One region of the Kineococcus arenarius subsp. arenarius genome, then DNA from elsewhere that is predicted to be linked to it. Evidence: riboswitches for the same ligand, from Rfam matches in the RefSeq annotation. Region 1 holds a riboswitch; each other region holds the start of a gene.
The links. Region 1 has a riboswitch for S-adenosylmethionine ahead of ACRYM0_RS12900 (methylenetetrahydrofolate reductase). Riboswitches for the same ligand answer to the same signal wherever they lie in the genome.
Positions count from the first base shown of each region.

Region 2: it holds a riboswitch for S-adenosylmethionine, as region 1 does, so the genes downstream of both, ACRYM0_RS14310 (rhodanese-like domain-containing protein) here and ACRYM0_RS12900 (methylenetetrahydrofolate reductase) in region 1, are expected to answer to the same signal.
Region 3: it holds a riboswitch for S-adenosylmethionine, as region 1 does, so the genes downstream of both, sfnG (dimethylsulfone monooxygenase SfnG) here and ACRYM0_RS12900 (methylenetetrahydrofolate reductase) in region 1, are expected to answer to the same signal.
Region 4: it holds a riboswitch for S-adenosylmethionine, as region 1 does, so the genes downstream of both, ACRYM0_RS04655 (ABC transporter substrate-binding protein) here and ACRYM0_RS12900 (methylenetetrahydrofolate reductase) in region 1, are expected to answer to the same signal.

Region 1 covers NZ_JBJLSE010000050.1:21,436-25,361, reverse strand. The annotation lists gene metE (5-methyltetrahydropteroyltriglutamate--homocysteine S-methyltransferase) at 1-2,167, opposite strand, end outside; gene ACRYM0_RS12900 (methylenetetrahydrofolate reductase) at 2,164-3,159, opposite strand; SAM riboswitch class I at 3,230-3,322, opposite strand; gene fdxA (ferredoxin) at 3,417-3,743, opposite strand; gene ACRYM0_RS12890 (sulfite exporter TauE/SafE family protein) at 3,740-3,926, opposite strand, start outside.
Region 2 covers NZ_JBJLSE010000062.1:3,629-7,554, reverse strand. The annotation lists gene dnaG (DNA primase) at 1-1,293, shown strand, start outside; tRNA gene ACRYM0_RS14320 (tRNA-Asn) at 1,385-1,457, shown strand; gene ACRYM0_RS14315 (HNH endonuclease family protein) at 1,530-2,219, shown strand; SAM riboswitch class I at 2,267-2,353, shown strand; gene ACRYM0_RS14310 (rhodanese-like domain-containing protein) at 2,358-2,777, shown strand; gene ACRYM0_RS14305 (O-succinylhomoserine sulfhydrylase) at 2,774-3,926, shown strand, end outside.
Region 3 covers NZ_JBJLSE010000144.1:3,103-7,028, reverse strand. The annotation lists gene idi (isopentenyl-diphosphate Delta-isomerase) at 56-610, opposite strand; gene sfnG (dimethylsulfone monooxygenase SfnG) at 654-1,811, opposite strand; SAM riboswitch class I at 1,805-1,893, opposite strand; gene ACRYM0_RS19930 (AzlD domain-containing protein) at 1,959-2,273, opposite strand; gene ACRYM0_RS19925 (AzlC family ABC transporter permease) at 2,270-2,998, opposite strand; gene ACRYM0_RS19920 (DUF3017 domain-containing protein) at 3,021-3,305, opposite strand; gene purH (bifunctional phosphoribosylaminoimidazolecarboxamide formyltransferase/IMP cyclohydrolase) at 3,347-3,926, opposite strand, start outside.
Region 4 covers NZ_JBJLSE010000010.1:60,081-64,006, reverse strand. The annotation lists gene ACRYM0_RS04665 (carbohydrate ABC transporter permease) at 1-328, opposite strand, end outside; gene ACRYM0_RS04660 (carbohydrate ABC transporter permease) at 325-1,281, opposite strand; gene ACRYM0_RS04655 (ABC transporter substrate-binding protein) at 1,278-2,654, opposite strand; SAM riboswitch class I at 2,872-2,962, opposite strand; gene ACRYM0_RS04650 (ABC transporter substrate-binding protein) at 3,077-3,925, opposite strand; gene ACRYM0_RS04645 (ABC transporter substrate-binding protein) at 3,922-3,926, opposite strand, start outside.

The DNA of each region.
Region 1 (3,926 bases):
GGATGTCGTACACGCCCGGGCCGATGCCGCGGGCGAGGCCGGCTCGGGCGATGTCCGGCAGCACCTCCATGCGCGAGCGGGCCGCCTCGATGCTCGTCACGTCGGCGTCGAGGCGGTCGATGGCGTCGATGACCTCGCCGAACTCCGAGTAGCACAAGTGGGTGTGGATCTGCGTGGCGTCCGCGGCGCCGGCGGTCGCCAGGCGGAACGCGGCCACCGACCAGTCCAGGTACGCGGGCTGGTCCGCGCGCCGCAGCGGCAGCAACTCGCGCAGCGCCGGCTCGTCGACCTGCACCACGCCGATGCCCGCGGCCTCGAGGTCGGCGACCTCGTCGCGCAGGGCGAGGGCGACCTGGCGGGCGGTGTCGGCCAGCGGCTGGTCGTCGCGCACGAACGACCACGCCAGGATCGTGACCGGGCCGGTGAGCATCCCCTTGACCGGCTTCGGCGTGCGGGAGGCGGCGTGCGCGCTCCACGGCACGGTGATCGGCGCGGAACGCGTCACGTCGCCCCACAGGATCGGCGGGCGCACGCACCGCGAACCGTAGGACTGGACCCAGCCGTTGCGGGTCACCGCGAAGCCGTCGAGGTTCTCGGCGAAGTACTGCACCATGTCGTTGCGCTCGGGCTCGCCGTGCACGACGACGTCCAGCCCCAGCTCCTCCTGCAGCGCGACCACGCGGTCGATCTCGGCGCGCAGGAACTCCTCGTACTGCTCGTGGGTGAGCCGCCCGGCGGTGCGGGCCGCGCGCGCCGCGCGGATCTCCCCGGTCTGCGGGAACGAGCCGATGGTGGTGGTGGGCAGCAGCGGCAGGTCGAGCGCCTCGTCCTGCGCGGCGCGGCGCACCGCGTAGTCGCTGCGGTGCAGCGCGTCCTCGCCCAGGCCGGCGAGGCGCTCGCGCACCTCGGGGCGCACCACGCCGGGGGCGGCGAGGCGGTCGGCGCGCGCCGACGAGCTGGCGGCGAGGGTGCCCGTGCCCGTGCCCGGGTGGTGCAGCGCCTGCCCCAGCAGGACGACCTCGGCGACCTTCTGGTCGGCGAAGGCGAGCCAGCCGCGCAGCCGCTGGTCCAGGTGGGGCTCGTCGGCGACGTCGTGCGGGACGTGCAGCAGGGAGGTCGACGTCCCCGCGACGACGGTGCCGGCCAGCGGCACCAGCGCCTGCAGCTGCGCCAGGGCCGGCGCCAGGTCGGCGCGCCAGACGTTGTGGCCGTCGACGACCCCGGCGACGAGGGTCTTGCCGTCCAGGCCGGGGACCGGGCCGGTGGGGGCCGACCCGCGCACCAGGTCCAGTGCGAGGCCGTCCACCGCGGTGGCGGCGAGCGGTGCCAGGTGCTCACCCAGGTCGCCGTAGGGGGCGGCCACCAGCAGGCGCGGGCGGGCGGGTGCCGCCGCCAGCGCGGTGAGCAGGGTGTCGTAGGCCGAGCGCACGAGCTCCACGAGGCCGTCGACCCCCTCGGTCGCGGAGTCGCTGACGAGGGCGGGCTCGTCGAGCTGCATCCAGGCGGCACCGGCGGCGGCGTGCGCGGCCAGCAGTTCCGCGTAGACCGGCAGCAGGTCGTCCAGGCGGTCGATCGGCGCGAACCCCTCGGGGCTGCCGCCGGCGGGCTTGGCCAGCAGCAGGAACGTGACCGGCCCGACGAGGACGGGGCGGGTGAGGAAGCCGTCGGCCAGGGCTTCGGAGAACTCCCGCACGCCCCGGTCGTCGGCGAACCGGAACCGCGTGTCCGGGCCGATCTCGGGGACGAGGTAGTGGTAGTTCGTGTCGAACCACTTCGTCATCTCCAGCGGTGCGTCCGTCCCGCGGCCGCGGGCGATCGTGGACAGCCCGGCCAGGTCGACGCGCCCGTCGGCGCCCACGACGTCGGTGAAGCGCGGCGGCACGGCACCCACGGCGATCGCGGTGTCCAGCACCTGGTCGTACGCGGAGAACGCCGACGGGATGGAGGCGTCGTGGGCGTGCAGGCCCAGGTCGTTCAAGCGCCGCACCGTGCGGGCGCGCACCGCGGCCAGCGCCCGCTCGGTCGTGGCGACGTCGGCGTGGCCGGCCCACAGGGCCTCCAGCGCCTTCTTCGTCTCCCTGCGCGGGCCGATGCGGGGGTAGCCCAGGACGGTGGCCGACCAGGCGGGGACGTCGGTGGGACGGGTGGTGCGGGCGTGCGTGCTCATCGGGATCCTCCAGCCGCGAGCGCGGCGTCGTGGGGAACCGCGGATGCCTGCGGCCGTCCGGCCGAGCTCGGGACCGTCGGGGTCCCGGCGCCGAGGTGCACACCCTCGAGCAGGTCCAGCGCCGCGGGCGCTGCGTTGAACGTGTAGAGGTGGAGCCCGGGGGCACCGGCCGCGAGCAGGTCGCGGGCCAGGGCCCGGCCGAACCGGGTGCCGGCGCGGTGGCGGGCGGCGTCGCCGTGCTCGGCCGCGGACTCCAGCAGTGCCAGCAGCTCGGCGGGTGCGGGCACCCCGGTGAGCTGCTCCAGGCGCAGCAGGCGCGCCGGGTCGGTGGTCGGGATGATCCCCGGCAGCAGCGGCAGGGTGATGCCGGCGGCGCGGGCCCGGGCGGCGAAGCCGGCGTACTCCCGGGCGGAGTAGCAGACCTGCGTGATGGCGAAGGAGGCGCCGGCGTCCTGCTTGGCGCGCAGGGCCTGCAGGTCGCCGGCGCGCCGGGAGCCCGGGAAGGCCGCCACCGCGACGCTCAGCGGCGGGAGCGCCGCACCGTCCCCGCCCGCGCTCACGTGGTGGTGGCGGTCGGCGACGTGCAGCAGTTCGACCAGGTCGCAGGCGCGGCGGACGGCGTCGGCCGGCGCCGGGTCCGTGATCCGCTCGGCCGGCGGGTCGCCGCGCACCGCCAGGACGTCGCGCACACCCGCGGCGAAGAACTCCTGCGCGAGCTCCACGACCTGCCGCCTCGTGGCGCCCACGCAGGTCAGGTGGGCCACGGCGGCGGTGCGGGTCTCGCGGCGCAGGTGGGCGAGCAGTTCGCAGCCCGCGTCGCGGGTGCCGCCGCCCGCCCCGTGGGTCACGGAGAAGAAGTCCGGTCCGGTACCCGCCAGCCGGGAGGCCGTGCCGTGCAGGGCTTCCCGGGCCCGTTCGGAGCGCGGGGGGAACAGCTCGAAGCTCAGGGTGGGGCGGCCGGCGGCTCCGGCGACCAGGGGTGCGACGCTCACGGCAGCGCGGGGGGAAGCCGGGGGCCGGTGCGGCCGGGGGACGGGTGGGGCGTGGTGCGGGACATCGTCGACTCCATCGACCTGGCGGAAGCACCCGCTCCCGGGGACCGGGGGGTTGCTGCGGCGTCGTCGAGCCAGGACTCTCGACCGCTCTGGATGGGGTGGCGGTGCTGGTGGTGCTGGTGGAGCGGCGGTGCTGGTGGTGCTGGTGGTGCTGGTGGTGCTGGTCGTGCTGGTGGTGCCGGTGGAGCGGCGGGTCAGTGCTCCCCGCCCTGCGGCGGCAGCGCGGCCACCACCGGGTGGTCGGCGTGGATCAGGCCCACCTTCGCCGCACCACCGGGCGAGCCGACGGTCTCGAAGAACTCGACGTTGGCCGCGGTGAACGCCGACCACTGCTCGGGCACGTCGTCCTCGTAGTAGATCGCCTCCACCGGGCACACCGGCTCGCAGGCACCGCAGTCGACGCACTCGTCGGGCTGGATGTACAGCGAGCGCTCGCCCTCGTAGATGCAGTCGACAGGGCACTCCTCGATGCAGGCCTTGTCCTTGACGTCCACGCAGGGCTGGGCGATGACGTACGTCACTGCGCGCTGCTCCTCTCGCTGTCGGTGGTGGTGAGCGTGCGGGCGGTGCGGCGGTGCCGGCGCACCGAGTGGGCCACGGCGAGGGCGCCGACGACCAGCACGAGCGCGTAGACGGCCCAGCGGACCGGGTCGGTGGCCCCGACGGCGTCGCTGCGCAGCAGGGTGCGCGAGTTCGTCAGGACG
Region 2 (3,926 bases), on a different contig from region 1:
CTGTACGACCGCTTCCGCGGCCGCCTGGTCTGGCCCATCCGCGACGTCAGCGGCCACACCGTCGCCTTCGGCGCGCGCCGCCTCTTCGACGACGACCGCATCGAGGCCAAGTACCTCAACTCGCCCGAGACCCCGGTCTACAAGAAGTCCCAGGCCCTGTACGGCCTGGACCTCGCCAAGCGCGACATCGCCCGCACCAAGCAGGTCGTCGTGGTGGAGGGCTACACCGACGTGATGGCCTGCCACCTGGCGGGCGTGACCACCGCGGTCGCCACCTGCGGCACCGCGTTCGGCGAGGAGCACGCCCGCATCGTCCAGCGGATGCTCGGCGACGCGGCCGGCTCCGCCGAGGTCGTCTTCACCTTCGACGGCGACGCGGCGGGGCAGAAGGCCGCGCTGCGGGCCTTCGAGCTGGAGGAGCGCTTCACCGCGCAGACGTACGTGGCGGTCGAGCCGTCCGGTCAGGACCCGTGCGACCTGCGCCTGTCCGCCGGCGACGCCGCGGTGGCGGCCCTGGTGGCCGGCCGGGTGCCGCTGTTCGAGTTCGCGATCCGCTCCACCATCTCCCGCTTCGACCTGGGCAGCGAGGCGGGCCGGCTGGCCGCCCTGGACGCCGCCGCCCCGATCGTCGCGGGCATCCGCGACAGCGGCCTGCGCCAGCGCTACGCGGTGAACCTGGACCGCTGGACGGGCTTCCTCGACGAGCGCTTCGTGCTGGACCGGGTGCGCCGCCACGCCGGCGGCCGCGGGGGGCGGGCCGGGCGCGAGGGCAGGGGCGCCGCGCCCGAGCCGGCGCCCGCGGCACCGGCGGCCCCCGCGGTCAACGACGCCGTCGTGCAGCTGGAGCGGTGGGTGCTGGCGTGCGTGCTGCAGGCGCCGTGGGTCGTCGCGGACGACTTCGCCGGCCTGGCCGCGGACGCCTTCGGCGCGCCGGGGCACCGCGCGGTGCACGACGCCGTCACCGCGGCCGGGGGGCCGCTGGAGGCGCCGCCGGGTCCCGGCTGGGTCGAGGCGGTGCTGGAGTACGCCGACGGGCCGGTGGCCGGGCTCGTGCAGGAGCTGGCCGTGGCCGAGCTGCCGGTCACCGACGAGGAGGAGATGGAGCGCTGGGGGCGCTCGCTGGTGGCCACGCTGGCCGGGCAGGCGGCCACCCGCGCGGTCGCCGACGCCAAGCGCCGGCTGTGGAGCATCGACGCCTCCGCGCAGCCGCAGGAGTACCAGGAGGCCTCGGCCGAGCTGTTCCGGCTGGAGGCGGCGCGCCGGGCCTGGCAGGAGCGCGCCCAGGGGTCCTGAGGGCCCTCGCGCGCGGGGCGGCCGGGGCGCAGGCACTCGGGCGGGGCTGGTACGGTTGACGTGCTGTCGCCGGGGGTTCACCCGGTGGTGGTCCCGCATAGCTCAATTGGCAGAGCAGCCGGCTGTTAACCGGCAGGTTGTTGGTTCGAGTCCAACTGCGGGAGCGTCCTGGAGGGGGCCTGCGCGTGCAGGCCCCCTTCGTCGTCCCCGGGGGCCCGCGAGGCTGGGAGGTGGCCGTGCGCGCACGTCGCTCCAGCGCCCCGGCGGCGATCCTCGTGCCGCTGCTCGTCCTGGTGCTCGCCGTCGCGCTGTGGCGGGCCCTGACCGGCGACGCGGCGGGGCCCGCGCGGGGCGAGGCGTCCGGCGGGGCCGCCGAGGCGCTGGCCGCCCTGCCGGTGCGCGAGGCCGCCTCCTCCGCCGGCTACCAGCGCACCCGCTTCGGCTCCAGCTGGGTCGACGTCGACGACAACGGCTGCCGCACCCGCGACGACGTCCTGCTGCGCGACCTGGACGACGTCCGCCTCGCGCCGGACGGCTGCACCGTCCTGTCCGGCACCCTGCAGGACCCGTACTCCGGCGACGAGATCGCCTTCCGCCGCGGCGAGGACACCAGCGCCGACGTGCAGATCGACCACGTCGTGGCGCTGGCGGCCGCCTGGCGCACCGGCGCGCAGGGGTTCAGCGAGGACGAACGGGTCCGCTTCGCCAACGACCCCCTGGAACTGCTGGCCGTGGACGGCCCGCTGAACGGGGCCAAGGGCGACGACGACGCCTCGCAGTGGCTGCCGCCCGAGGGGGAGTGCGAGTACGTCGCCCGGCAGGTCGCCGTCAAGAGCGCCTGGGGGTTGTGGGTGACGCCCGCGGAGCACGACGCGATGGCCGGCGTCCTGGCCGGCTGCCCCGGGCAGGAGCTGCCCGCGCCCTGATCCGGGCGGCGTGCCCCGGGCACGGGCGCAGATGCCCTAGGCTGGTCGGACCATCCAGAGCGGCCGAGAGACCTGGCTCGACGACGCCGCAGCAACCCCCCTCGGGAGGGTGCTCATGCCAGGACCGATGGAGGCTTCGTGAGCTACGCCGGCGACCTCACTCCGCGTGAGGCGTTCGAGTTGCTGCGTGACGACGGCGACGCCGTCCTCGTGGACGTCCGCACCGAGGCGGAGTGGACGTACGTCGGGGTCCCCGACGCCGCCGCGCTGCGCAGGCCACCGGTGTTCGCCTCCTGGCTGCCCGTGGAGGAGGACGCGCCCGGTGCGCGGTTCCTGGCGGAGCTGGAGCGGGCCGGCATCGCACCGGGCCACCGCGGTCCGGTGGTGTTCCTGTGCCGCTCCGGCAAGCGGTCGGTCGGGGCGGCCACCGCCGCCACCGCGGCGGGCATCGGCCCCAGCTACAACGTCCTGGACGGCTTCGAGGGCGACCTCGACGAGCGCGGCCACCGCGGCGCCGCCGGCTGGCGCGCGCAGGGCCTTCCCTGGAGGCAGTCGTGACCGAGCAGCAGCCGAGCCCCTGGCGCCCCGACACCACCGCCGTGCGCGGTGGGCTGGCCCGCTCGGGGTTCGAGGAGACGTCCGAGGCGATGTACCTGACGTCCGGGTACGTGTACGAGTCCGCCGCCGCCGCGGAGGCCGCGTTCACCGGTGAGGTGGACCGCTACGTCTACTCCCGCTACGGCAACCCGACGGTGTCGGTGTTCACCGAGCGGTTGCGGCTGCTCGAGGGTGCCGAGGCCTGCTACGGCCTGGCCAGCGGGATGTCCGCGGTGTTCTACGCCCTGGGCGCGCTGCTCGGTGCGGGGGACCGCGTCGTGGCCGCCCGCAGCCTGTTCGGGTCCTGCTACGTGATCCTCGACGAGATCCTGCCCCGCTGGGGCGTGACGACGGAGTTCGTCGACGGCGAGGACCTCGCGCAGTGGGAACGGGCCCTGGCCACGCCCGCGCAGGCGGTGTTCTTCGAGACCCCGGCGAACCCCATGCAGACCCTCGTGGACGTCGAGGCGGTCACGCAGCTCGCCCACGCGGCCGGCGCGGTCGTCGTGGTGGACAACGCGTTCGCCAGCCCGGTGGGGCAGCGGCCCCTGCGGTTCGGCGCCGACGTGGTCGTCTACTCCGCCACCAAGCACATCGACGGCCAGGGCCGCGTGATGGGCGGTGCCGTGCTGGGCACCACCGAGTTCATCGAGGGCCGCTTCCAGGAGCTGACCAGGCACACCGGCCCGACGCTGAGCCCGTTCAACGCCTGGACGCTGGCGAAGGGGCTGGAGACCCTGGGGCTGCGGGTGCGGCACTCCGCGGCCACCGCCCTGCGCATCGCCGAGCACCTCGAGGCGAGCTCCGCCGTGCGCTGGGTGCGCTACCCCCTGCTGCCCTCGCACCCGCAGTTCGACCTCGCGAAGCGCCAGATGGAGCTGGGCGGCACCGTCGTCACGTTCGAGCTGGACGCGCCCGGCGGGCGGGGCAAGGAACGTGCCTTCGAGGTGCTCGACGCCCTGCGGACCATCGACATCTCCAACAACCTCGGCGACGCGAAGTCGCTCGCCACCCACCCCGCCACCACCACGCACCGTCGCCTCGGCGAGCAGGGTCGCGTCGCCATCGGCCTGTCGGACGCCGTCCTGCGGCTGTCGGTGGGGCTGGAGG
Region 3 (3,926 bases), on a different contig from region 1:
CCGCCCCCCCCCCCCGCCCCCCCCCCCCCCCCCCCCCCCCCCGGAGGGGGAGGGGTCAGGGCAGGGGGGTGGGGAGCTGCGGCAGCTGCAGCAGGAGCCAGGGGCTGAAGGGGGACGGGTCGCGCTCCACCTCGGCGCGCAGCTCGTCCACACCCACCCAGCGCCACTCCTCCACCTCGGCCGGGTCGGGCGCCAGGTCCGCGGCGAGGCGGGCCGTGAACACCGGGCACACCTCGTTCTCCACGGTGCCGTCGGCCATCTCGGCGCGGTAGCGGAAGCGCGGCAGCACCAGCTCCACGCCCGACACCGCGGTGCCCAGCTCGTCGGCGGCGCGGCGGTGCACGGCGTCGGCGGGCTCCTCGCCCGGGCCCGGGTGGCCGCAGAAGGAGTTCGTCCACACACCCGGCCAGGTGCGCTTGGCCTCGGCGCGGCGGGTCAGCAGGGTGCGCCCGGCGCCGTCCAGGACCCAGCAGGAGAACGCCAGGTGCAGGGGCGTGGCGGCGTGGTGGACGCTCGCCTTGGGCGCGGTCCCGCACGGCACGCCGTCCTCGGTGAGCAGGACGACGAGCTCGGTGCTCCCGGCGGTGGGGCAGGTGGTGGGGGCGGTCACCGGAGCACCGTACGCGCCCGGTGGTCGACGTGCCCGGCGCGCGTCAGGCCGGCGACGGCACGCGGCCGCCCGCGGCGGCGACCGCCTCGTCCAGCTCGGCGCCCAGGGCGAGGTCCTCGCCGTCGGCGAGGCGCTGCTCCAGCTCGCGCACGCGCGGGATCACCAGCTCCCCGAACGCCTCGACCTCCTCCTTGACGTGCAGGAACCCCAGCAGCAGCAGGTCCACCCCCACCAGGGAGTACGCCAGGACGCGGCGGGCGACCTCGTCGGGGGTGCCGACCAGCCCGGTGCGGAACCCGTCGTTGTACTGCACCAGGTCGCGGAACCCGCTGTCCGCCCACATGCCCTTGCGGTCCCTCGTGGCGTTGCCGGCCTCCTGCACGGCGGCGCCGAAACCCTCGACCTTGGCGACGTCGGCCTTGGCGACGATCTCCTCCAGGACCGCCTCCGCCTCCTCGCGGGTGTCGCGCACCAGCGCGAAACCGTTGAGGCCGAAACGGATCGACCGGCCGTTCGCGGCGGCCAGGGAGCTGACCTCGCGCACCTGCTCGGCGGCGCCGGCGATCGACTTGCCGTTCATGAAGTACCAGTCGCTGACGCGGCCGGCCATGGCCTGGGCGGCGGTGGAGTTGCCGCCCTGGAACACCTCCGGCTGCACCTTCGGCTGCGGGCGGAACGTGATGTCCCGGGCGCTGAAGAAGTCCCCCTCCTGGGAGTACCCGTCCTGCGACCACACCCCGCGCAGCAGGCTGATGAACTCCTCCGACTGCCGGTAGCGGTCGTCGTGTTCGTGCCACGTGACGCCCAGCTGGGTGGCCTCGTCCTTGAACCAGCCGGAGACGACGTTCAGCGCGAGGCGGCCGCCGGTGATCTCCTGCGCGGTCGCGGCGAACTTCGCCAGCACCCCCGGGTGCCAGAAGAACGGGTGCACGGCCGCGATCACCTTGAGCTTCTGGGTGGCCAGCAGCAGCGCCAGGGAGAACGATGTGGACTCGTGCTGGGCGTCCGCGCCGTAGGAGGCGAGGTAGCGCACCTGCGTCAGCGCGTACTCGAAACCCACGCGCTCGGCGGCGCGGGCGACCTCGACGTTGTAGGCGGGGTCGTGGCTCGTGCGCTGCTCGATCGTGGAGACGACGAGACCGCCGGAGACGTTGGGGACCCAGTAGGCGAACTTCACGGGCATGCGGGTGAGCTCCTCCATCGGTCCTGGCGGTAGCACCAGCGGTTCCCCGTGGTTGCTGCGGCGTCCCCGAGCCAGGTCTCTCAGCCGCTCTGGATGGTTCCGGCCAGCGCAACCCGCTGCCCGCCCCCACCGCCACGACACCCCGGGCCGGCGGCGGGCCTGCCCTCACCCCCAGCCGGTCAGGGCCCGCACCCCCGCCGCCGCGGCGGCCGCCAGCACGATGACGAGCAGGAACGGCGCCCGCAGGGCCAGCGCGAGCGCCGCGACCCCCAGGCCGACGGCGCGCGCGTCCAGGACGAGGCGGTCGCCGTCGCTCGCGGTCTGCACGACCACCAGCGCCGCCAGCAGCGCCGCGGGCAGCAGCGCACCCACCCGCCGGGCGCGGGGGTGCTCCAGCAGGCGGGCGGGCACCAGGTGCCCGGCCAGCTTGAGGGCGTAGGCGACCGCGCCCGCGGCCAGGACCGCGACCCAGGTGCTCACGCCCCCTCCCCCGCCCGCTCGCCGGCACGCTCCCCGGCCCGTTCGCGGCGCAGGCCGGCGAGCAGGGCCACCAGCGCCGCCGCGACGACCGGCAACCCCACCGGCACGACCGGCACGAGCAGCAGCGCGACCAGGGCGGCGACCGCCGCCACGGCGGCCGCCTCGCGCCGGCGCAGCCGCGGCCACAGCAGCGCCAGGAACGCCGCCGCGGCGGCCGCGTCCAGGCCGTAGCGGCGCGGGTCGCCGAGCGCGTCGCCGAGCAGCGCCCCCAGCAGGGTCGCGAGGTTCCAGCCGACGAACACGGTGGCGCCGGTCACCCAGAAGCCGGTGCGCCGGGCGGGGTCGGTGCCCTGGGCGACGCCGACGGCGGTGGACTCGTCGATGGTCCAGTGCGCCGCGAGCAGCCGGCGCGCACCGCGGGCCCGCAGGAAACCGGTGACCTGCAGCCCGTACAGGGCGTTGCGCACCCCCAGCAGCGAGGACGCCGCCACCGCGGCGGCCACGCTGCCGCCGCCGCCGAGGACGCCGACGAGGGCGAACTGGGAACCACCGCTGAAGATCAGCAGCGACGTGGCGCACGCCTGAAGCACGCTCAGGCCGTTGGCGACGGCGAGCGCGCCGAGGCTGACCCCGTACAGGGCGGTGGCCACGCCGACCGACAGCGCCTGCCGGCGGGCGGTGCGGACGGGGTCCGGGACGGGTCGCTGGAGTGCCACGCCGGACAGCTCTACCAGAGCGCCACCGCGCTCAAGCCGGTGGGAGCGACCACGTCAGCGCCGTGCACGCCGCGGCGAGCACGAGCAGCACGGTGGTGTCCACGGCGCGCGAGCGCACCGCGAGGGCGCCGGCCACCCGCACCGGCAGCACCAGCCGCAGGACGGCGGCGACGGCGAGGTCGGCGCCCAGGACGAGACCGCCGGCGACGGGCCCGGCCACGACGGTGAGCAGCAGGGCGAGCAGCGCCCCGGCCACGAGGGCGCCGAGGACCGCGCCGCCCGGCGGCGGCACGCGCTGCGGGGTCCCGGCCGGCACGGGGAGCACGCTACCGACCGGGACCGTCCGCACCGGGGACGTCAGTGCGCGAAGTGGCGGGCACCGGTGAAGTACATCGTCACGCCGGCGGCGCGGGCCGCGGCGACGACCTCCTCGTCGCGGATGGAGCCGCCGGGCTGCACGATCGCCCGCACACCGGCGTCCAGGAGGATCTGCGCGCCGTCGGCGAACGGGAAGAACGCGTCGGAGGCGGCCACGGCACCGCGGGAACGTTCGGCGCCGGCGCGCTCGACGGCCAGGCGGCAGGAGTCCACCCGGTTCACCTGGCCCATGCCGACGCCCACGGAGGCGCCGTCCTTCGCCAGGAGGATCGCGTTGGAGCGCACCGCCCGCACCGCCCGCCAGGCGAACTCCAGGTCCGCCAGGGTCGCCTCGTCGGCGGCCTCGCCGGCGGCCAGCGTCCAGCCCGCCGGGTCGTCGCCGTCAGCGTCGATGCGGTCGAGGTCCTGCACGAGCACGCCGCCGGAGACCGGGCGCCACTCGCGCGGGCTGCGGCCGTAGCCGTCGGGCAGCTGCAGCAGGCGCACGTTCTTCTTGCGCTGCAGCACCTCCAGGGCCTCGGGCTCGAACCCGGGGGCGATGACGACCTCGGTGAAGACG
Region 4 (3,926 bases), on a different contig from region 1:
TGGCCAGCAGCAGCGTCTGCAGACGCTCGCCGCGGGCCCCCGCCCGGGCGGTGACGTAGGCCGCCGGGACGGCGACGACGGAGGTCAGCACCGTCGCGCCGACCGCGACGACCCACGAGTTCGTCAGCATCGTCGCCAGCGGGACGGTGTCGAACGCCGCGGAGAAGTTCGACCACACGAACGTGCTGGGCAGCCAGCCGCCGTCGGCGATGTCGTCGACGCTGCGCAGCGACAGCGAGACCATGAACAGCATCGGCAGCAGCGCGACGAACGCGGTCAGCGCCAGCACCAGGCGCAGACCGCCGCGCCGCAGCGCCCCGGCGGTCACTGGTCGGCCTTCACGGCGCGGGCCCGCAGCAGGGTGACGACGGTGGTCACGACCCCGACGAGCAGACCGAAGACCAGCGTCTCAGCGGCGGCGGTGCCGATCTCGTAGCTCCCGCGCATCCCGGTCCGGAAGATCTCGAAGCTGCTGACGATCGTCGAGACCCCCGGCCCGCCCTGGGTCACGACCGTCACCAGGTCGAACACCTTCAACCCGATGACCAGTTCGAGCAGCAGGACCGAGAGGACGTTGGGAGCCACCACGGGCCACACGACCGAGGTGAAGGTGCGCACCGGGCCGGCTCCGTCCAGCGCCGCCGCCTCCCGCAGTTCCTCGGGCACCCCGAGCAGCGCGGCGAACACCAGCAACGTCACCAACGGCGTCCACTGCCACACGTGCATGACGACCAGCGCAGCGAAAGCTCCGACGCTGTCGCCCAGCGGGTTCGCGCCGGGGAACCCCACCGCGGAGAACAACCCGCCGAAGGCGCCGCCGACCGGGGCCAGCATGAGCTTCCAGGCCACCCCGACCATGACGGGCGGGGTCACCAGCGGCAGCAGCAGGATCGTCCCGACGACGCCGAAGCGGGTGCCGCGGGCGTGCAGCAGCAGCGCCAGGAGAACACCCAGCGCGGTGGCCGCCAGGGCGGCGGCGACGGCGAACACCACCGATCGGACCAGCGATCCGGCGAAGGCCAGCGACTCCCAGGCGTCGACGAGGTTGTCGGTGCCGGTGAAGCGCTGCAGGGGTTTGGCCAGGGACGACTCGGTGAAGGCCAGGGCCACGACGAACAGCGTCGGGTAGACCAGCATGAGCGCCAGCCCGGCCAGGCTCGGTGCGGCCAGCCACGTCGAGACGTGCCCCGGGCGGTGCCGGCCGGGCACCACCCGCCGGGTGCCGCGGCGAGCGCCCGGCTGGCGCGGAACCGTCCGCCGCTCCTCGGCGACCTGGGTCACCCGAGCTCCCGCTGCCAGTTCTCCGCCGCCTCGTCGAGGGCTGCCTGCGGCTCCCGCTCGCCCTGGATGGCCAGCGCGAGCTGGTCGACGAGGTCCTGCAGCGCCTTCGGGGCCCCCGCCTGCTTGGGCCAGACCAGCGGCTCGCCCTCCAGGCCCTCGCGGATGACGTCGGTGGCCTCGCCGGCGGCTGCCGCGTACTCCTCGGAGCGCAGCACGCTCGTCCGGGCCGGGTCGATGCCCGAGCCCGCGGTCGACGACAGCAGGAAGTTGCGCTCCTCGTCGGTCGCCCACTTGACGAAGGCCGCGGCCTTGTCCTGCTGCCCGGAGGCGCTGGAGACCCCCAGGCCGAAGCCGGAGTCCAGCGCGGTGCGCGGCGTGGTGTTCCTCCCCCCGACGGGCAGGGTGACCACGCCCCACTTGTCGACGATCTGCGAGCTGGCCGGGTCCTGCGCCTTCAGGCCCAGGTCGGTCCAGGTGTCGAGCATGGCGCCCTTGCCGGCCAGGAAGGCCGAGTTGGCCTGGTCGAAACCGGTCTGCAGCGGGGTGGGCAGCGCGGAGGGCGCCACGGTGATGAGGTGCTGCAGCGCGGCCAGCCCCTCCTCGCCGGCGAAGGCCGGGGCCCCGTCGGCGTCCACGAGCGTCCCGCCGTAGCCGGCCAGGCGGTTGATGAAGGAGCAGCCCAGGATCATCGGCACCTGCTGCGCCTCGACGATCGCGCCGTAGACGCTCCCGCCGGAGTCTCGGGTGATCTTGGCGGCGGCCGCGTCGTACTCGTCCCACGTCGTGGGCGGTGCCACGCCGTACCGCTCGAAGACCTCGGCGTTGTAGTACAGGACGTGCGTGTCGCCGTCGAAGGGCAGGCCGTACCGCTTGCCGTCCAGCAGCGTGTAGGGGTCGTAGACCGAGGGCAGGAAGTCGTCGGTGCCGATGTCGCCGTTCGCGCCGATCCAGTCGGTCAGGTCCACCAGCGCTTCGGCGTTCACCAGCTCACCGAGCCCGAAGTAGAAGTAGTCGAAGACGTCGAACTCACCGTCGCCGCCCTGGACGTCGAGGATCTGCTTGCTCGTCAGCTGGTCGTACGGGACCGCCGTGACCTCCAGCCGGCCACCGAACTCCTGCTCGAAGGCCGGTCCGAGCAGTTCGGTGAAGGCCAGCACGTGCGGCTGGTTGACCATCAGCTTGATCGTGGCACCCGTCAGGTCGACCGCCGGCTGAGCGGCCAGCCCCGAGGCGGAGGTGTCGCTGCCGCAGGCCGCGAGCGAGCCCGTCGCCGCCAGGGCGCCCAGGCCCAGCGCCGACGACAGCACCCGGCGGCGGGAGGCGAGCAGGCGCGAGGCGCCGGTGGACAGCGGGGTGCGGCGGGGCAGGGGCATGGGTGTGCTCCGGGGTGCGTGGACGGGGCGACGTCCGTGGTGGGTGCGCGCGGGACGGCGCGCTCGTGCAGGGGGTTTCCGGGGAGGCCGCGACCGTCAGGCGGTGCGCGGCGTCCCCCGGCGCATCGAGGCGCCGGTGCGACAGGCCATCGACGCCGTCCGGCCGAGGTCGACGTGGTGGCGCCGGGTGAGCGGGGTCGAGCAGTCCACTGCGAATCCTCCATCGCCCCTGGCGGGAGCACCTGCCGCTCGCGCGGTGGTTGCTGTGGCGTCGACGAGCCAGGTCTCTCGGCCACTCTGGATGGTGTGGTGCTGAGCGTAGCGGATCCCCGGGCCCGGCGGAGCGGGGCACGGGTGGGCGCGTCGCGCCCGCGTCACCGCCCGGTTGCCGGGCGGTGACGCGGCACCCGGGTGGCCGGCGCTCACCCGAGCAGGACGCGCTCCAGGTCGTCGAGCACGGTCAGGGCCGCGAGCGGACCCGCGTGACCGTGCCAGGCGGAACCACCGACCTCGACGGTCCCCGGCGGCACGCCGGGGGAGGCGGGCACCCGGCTGCACAGCACCACGTCGGCGGCCAGGTGCGGCTCCAGCGCGTCCACGGGGAAGCCGTTGGTCGGCGTGTCCTGCGCCGCGGGGCGGCGCAGGCCGAGGTCGGTGAGGACGGAGCCGCAGAACGACCAGTGGCCGTGCGCCTCCAGGCCGTCGGGCCGTCGCCGCAGCACCGAGACGACCGTCGCGGGGGCCACCCGGTCGCGCAGCCCGAGCACCCGGTCCCGGTAGCGGGCGAGCACCTCGCGGGCCTGCGCGTCCCGGCCGAGGGCGGCGCCGAGGAGCAGGTGGTCCTGCTTCCAGTGGAACCCCTTGCCCTCGGTGAGGACCGTGGGGGCGATCGACCGCAGCGAGGGGAGCAGGAGCCGTCCCCGGCCCCGCCACGTCGCCGACACCAGGTCGGGACGGGCGCGCTCGACGCGTTGCAGGTCCGGCGCGGTCCGCAGACCCAGGTCGACGACGTCGGCGAACCGAGCCGGGTCCGGCAGGTAGGCCGGGACGAGCTCGCCGTCGGCGTTGTGCGTCGAGGCCACCGGCACGAGTCCGACGCTCACCGCCGAGTCGAACTGCCCCGTGGAGATCGCGGCGAAGCGCTCCACGGGAGCGGTGAGCTCGGTGGTCCCGCCGAAGTGGGTCACCGTGCGCGGGAAGGAGGCCCGGTCGGCGCCGAAGCCCGGGGGCAGCTCGGTGGGTGCCACCGGGGCGGAGGGGGCGGTGCTCACG